Regions from separate parts of the Paenibacillus sp. ALE2 genome, predicted to be linked through region 1. Evidence: predicted binding sites of a transcription regulator. Region 1 holds the regulator's gene; the other holds the start of a gene.

Region 1 (2,485 bases):
ACCTGTGAAACAGCAGACAATATACGATTGATTTGATGAGTCATGACTAATGCGGGCAAATGCATCATCACCGAAGCTCTCATACCTGTGCCGACATTCGTCGGACAACTGGTTAGAAAACCTCTCCGATCATCAAATGCATAATCAACATGCGCTTCAAATGCATCATCAATAACCATAGCGCGTTCCCAAGCTTCTCTAACCTGACATCCGGGATATAAGCACTGAATACGCAAATGATCCTCTTCATTTATCATAACACTAACTGATTCATCATCACTAATCAACACAGCACCGTTGCGAGATTCGTTCGCCAAATTAGGACTAATCAAGTGCTTCTCAACCAGTACCTGTTTGTCGATCTCATCCAACTCGGATATTTTCAAGGTATGAAAAGTACCAAAACGACGCAAATCATCATACTGAAGGATATCCGTTAAGCGTTGAAGCACTTCTTCCGACTGCTGATTGGTAGCAAGCATGGGAAAAGGCAGATGCTGCAAGTTACGCGCAATTCTTACCCGGCTGCTAATGACAATCTCCGAATCCGCAGCATCACCACGCATCCAATCACTTAGCGGCTTTTCCGTAAATCGGATATTGGGCATCACGCATTCCCTCCTACTCTTCACAAACTTTACTCTTCAGTCATTTCTTTTTCAAGCTTTCTGATTTGATCCCTAAGCTCAGCAGCTGATTCGAATTCTTCCTGTACAATGTGTTGTTGCATCTCTTTTTTCAAATCATCAATTTGCCGTTTAACCTTTAATCGGCCTCCAGTACGGACCGGAACCTTCCCAACATGACTCGTACTACCATGCACACGCTTGAACAGAGGGTCCAGACGACTATCAAAATATTGATAGCATGATGGACATCCAAAGCGTCCTAGCTTACTAAACTGTGTATAAGTCATACCGCAATCCTTGCATTGCAGATTTTGGGGAACACTGTGACCTGAAGACTGGCTCTTTGTGCTGGAGTCAAAATCCAACATCCCCGACAACAAGCTATGAATCGAAAAGCCATTAGGTGTTCCAGGGATCATCTCCCCTTTTTCCTTCGCACATGTCTCACAAATATGAAACTCTGTCTTTTCGCCATTCACAATTTTGGTGAAATGCAAAGTTGCCGGCCGCATATTACATTCTTGGCACAGCATAAAAGCACCTCCTTCAACGTCAGGATTTTTACAAATCCCTACATCTGAATTGCAAATCTCTATTCACTGGTTAATGGATACTAGCTATTTGGCCGCCAGCAACGAGATCAGCATAGCCTTAAGCAATCTTGCTCGCAGTTGGTCACGATAGGGAAGCTTCAGCAATAATGTATCTCTTGATAAAGCAGCCTTTATTAGACCCGCTTCCCTTTTACTTAAAAAATGAGCTTCCTCTAACTGATAAATCAATCCTTCTGCTGCCGATTGGCTAATTTCCTCCCCGATGCTCTGATGAAGGTGTGTATGGATCGCATGCTGTGCAGGCAATTGAATTCGCTGAATCCGAATATAACCTCCACCACCGCGTTTACTTTCCACCACATAACCTTTTTCCAGCGTAAACCGGGTACTAATTACATAATTAATTTGCGACGGTACGCAGGAAAAGCGGTCAGCCAGATCATTGCGCTGAATCTCCACTAAGCCTTGGGGACTTTCCAGCAGCATGCTCTTCAAATATTGTTCAATAATGTCGGAAACATTGCGCATTTCATCATCCTCCACTAACGGAAACGCAAGTATTCAAGTACATTTCACGCTCCACAGAGTCCGCCGTATATTGAACTTAACCAAACGGTAAAGTCACGAATCTAAGCTGTACTCAGGCCATTACCTATTGTACATCCATTGGAATTGTACCGTTTCGTTTCTAGTGTGACCTTTATTTGCGATAAATCATGCACTTCTCTTCTGCCCATAAGAAGCAGCTCCTAACTATACGCAAATCATGTCATTATTGCTATACTTCTGTAGATACACACTGGTTCTGATTGACTTTGACTTTCTTTGACTATATTCGTATTATAGCACAAATTTCATTTTTGCCAAGGGGTCAATACCATTTTTCGCAATCTAATTATGTTTTATACCATAGAATAAAAAAACTCTTCCCATTATGGAAAGAGCTTTGAATAATTATGATATCCCACATCCAATTTGGTTAAAAAGAGTTGGGCATTAAGAAAATCTAATTGGGCCTTTATCAGAAAAAATCCAATAGGAACGTTTGTTTTGTTGGTATTACACGTTTAAGTGCAGCCACAGACTCACTGCTTCCTTCAATGCGCCCCCAATTAAACAGGTTATCAGCTTGCTGGTAGCCGAGCATTAAAGTTGTTAATGACTGAATTCCTAGTTCCAAGTCAGCTACTGTGTCGTTCTCAGATAAATTACTTGTATCCACTCTTGCCAGATGTCCTTGCCCCTCCGTAGTAATCGTTAATCTCCATACTCCTTCATTCCAAGGAGCATACCGATCTGTCA
Region 2 (2,485 bases), 870 kb from region 1:
CAATTGTATTTGCCTGCATTTCCATGCTCTCTCCCAAACCCCCGCGTGCCGGTACAAACCATCCGCCCTTAAGCGGGCCGTTAGCAGGTAATGCCAGTTGTTCCGCCACATCTGCAATCGTCGTGCCACCTGTTACAGCGACCACGTCCTCGTCATCCATAACACTCAGCAGCGCCTTTGCGCCAGCACGGCCCAGTTCCTGCTTCGCTAACGGTGAAGCATCCGAATCCCCTGGAACGACAACCACCTTCCTCAAACCGTAGGCTTGACGAATCTGATCCTCCAATTGGGACAGGCCGAACAAGTTGTTCGCAATCGGCTCCAGCTGTTCCAGCAGATCCAGTCCTGCTTTGCTCACCTTCATGCCCACACTCTCAATCTCAATTAGCCCTTGCGCTTTAAGGAGATCAGTCTCAGCGCGCAGTACGCGCTCGGTCATATCCAGTGAAGCTGCCAGTGTTCTGCGTCCGATAACTTCGGACAGCATAATCTGATGCAGGATCGTGTACCTTTTTTTCAAAACATCCATGAGGTCGGGCAGAAGCTGCTTCTGTATTTCTAATATCTTTCGCATGCTTTCCACTCCCGCACACTTCTAAGTTCTGTCTCTATGCTATATCTCTAACTGGTCTTAAAATGTCCCGGGATAACTTTTTAAGTCCCACGTATATCTTACCCAATATTTGCTTCACATGCAAGTCTATCTGAACCTATATTTCTCAACTTTTTATGTGAATATGCGCACGTAATAAAAGCTTGCAATTCAATGCCGTATATCATATAATCATCTTTGTTTCCAATTAATTAGTTGGTTGCTTGTAATGATTCATTTTTGCGCCCGTGGTCCAACGGATATGACGTAGGCCTCCGGAGCCTGAGATCGAGGTTCGATTCCTCGCGGGCGCGTCGTTTTATATGATTGGCTATATGTTCCATATGATGTTTTTAACCAAAAAGAGCGCTAAGCGTTCTTTTTTTTAATCAATAGTTTGACTTTCTTTGACTTTTTGTTTGAAATTGTTTATCATGTGGTTAATACGGTAACAGTTTATAAATAGGGATGTGTATTCGGCATATCCACCAAATCCACTAACGATTTAAGGGAGGTTTTTTGACGTGAGCTATGTTCCTATGGTAGTAGAACAAAGTAACCGCGGCGAACGCGCCTATGACATTTATTCCAGACTGTTGAAGGATCGCATTATTTTGTTGGGCTCGGACGTCAATGACGTTGTAGCCAACTCAATTATTGCCCAAATGCTGTTTTTGGCTGCTGAAGATCCTGAAAAAGACATTCACTTGTATATTAACAGCCCTGGCGGTTCCATCACAGCTGGTATGGCCATTTTCGATACGATGCAATACATTAAACCTGACGTATCTACCATTTGTGTAGGTATGGCTGCTTCCATGGGTGCTTTCTTGCTGAATGCAGGTGCCAAAGGTAAACGTTTTGCCTTGCCAAACAGTGAAATTATGATTCACCAGCCACTAGGCGGTGCACAAGGACAGGCAACGGATATCGAAATTCGTGCCCGTCGCATTCTGAAAATGCGTGACAAATTGAACCGCATTCTCGCAGATCGCACAGGTCAACCACTGGAACGCATCGAAAAAGACACAGACCGCGACTATTTCATGTCCGCTGATGATGCCAAGGAATACGGTATTATTGATAAAGTGTTAACTAGCTCCTCTCCAGAAGGTGTATAAGAAAAGTGGTTTTCTTCTGAATAGCTGGTAAATAAAAAGGCTGCCTCGGATTTTCGTATCCGGTAGGCAGTCTTTTTTATTTACTATTAATTTTCAATATATACCTAATCTAGATTATTGATTTTGTCCCGCAAAAGGCTTACCGCCCTGAGGCAGCAGTTGAGCGAACGAGTAAGTAAACTCCGGAATTCCATAAGCGTATGGCGCATAATCATACAAATCAAACACGATGGTTACTCCACTGTTGGTCACATAAAAATTCTGATCTGCGGCCAACTCTTTAAATTTCTCAAAACCTTCGCCAGCCTGGAGCGCATCAATTTTTTTCTTCAAATCAGCATTCAGGAACTTTTTATAGTTAGGATTTGCCTTCAATACGTCAGACAATTGCAACTGCTTACCATCAGCAAGCGAGAACGTATATCCTTTACGTGCCGTCATACCGTGTGCGCCACCTGTATACGAGTAGTCCTGCATAATCACACTTAGAATACCGTCCTTATTATAGGCAATTGCAAAATCATTTTCGAAATCATACGGTCTTTCTGCTGTAACCTCTCCCTCTGCCACCATCTTTTTGCCTGCTGCCAATACTGTCTCTGCATGCTTTTTAAGCACATTATTAATGGCCTGTTGAGCCTCAGGATTCAGCTGGCTGCCGCTGATTTGCGGATACTTAATCTTATAGGATACCTTTGCATTACTCGAAGCTGGAAGCGTCTGAGATGCAATTGTGATCGGATTTAGCTGGCTTTTACTCAATGTTACTGTT

The links. The regulator CtsR, encoded in region 1, represses protease genes until heat stress. The targets are predictions, from matches to a motif close to ATGGTCAATAAAGGTCAAACA.
Region 2: a site for CtsR is predicted at 987-1,007, ahead of clpP (ATP-dependent Clp endopeptidase proteolytic subunit ClpP). Genes of this name have one in related genera too.

What each region holds. Positions count from the first base shown of each region.
Region 1 covers NZ_CM134213.1:2,247,368-2,249,852, reverse strand. Annotated here, with positions in the region: gene ACXHJ1_RS09695 (protein arginine kinase) at 1-608, opposite strand, end outside; gene ACXHJ1_RS09690 (UvrB/UvrC motif-containing protein) at 638-1,162, opposite strand; gene ACXHJ1_RS09685 (CtsR family transcriptional regulator) at 1,247-1,711, opposite strand; gene ACXHJ1_RS09680 (GNAT family N-acetyltransferase) at 2,205-2,485, opposite strand, start outside.
Region 2 covers NZ_CM134213.1:1,373,203-1,375,687, forward strand. Annotated here, with positions in the region: gene ACXHJ1_RS05815 (sugar-binding transcriptional regulator) at 1-574, opposite strand, end outside; tRNA gene ACXHJ1_RS05820 (tRNA-Arg) at 835-906, shown strand; gene clpP (ATP-dependent Clp endopeptidase proteolytic subunit ClpP) at 1,117-1,713, shown strand; gene ACXHJ1_RS05830 (PdaC/SigV domain-containing protein) at 1,828-2,485, opposite strand, start outside.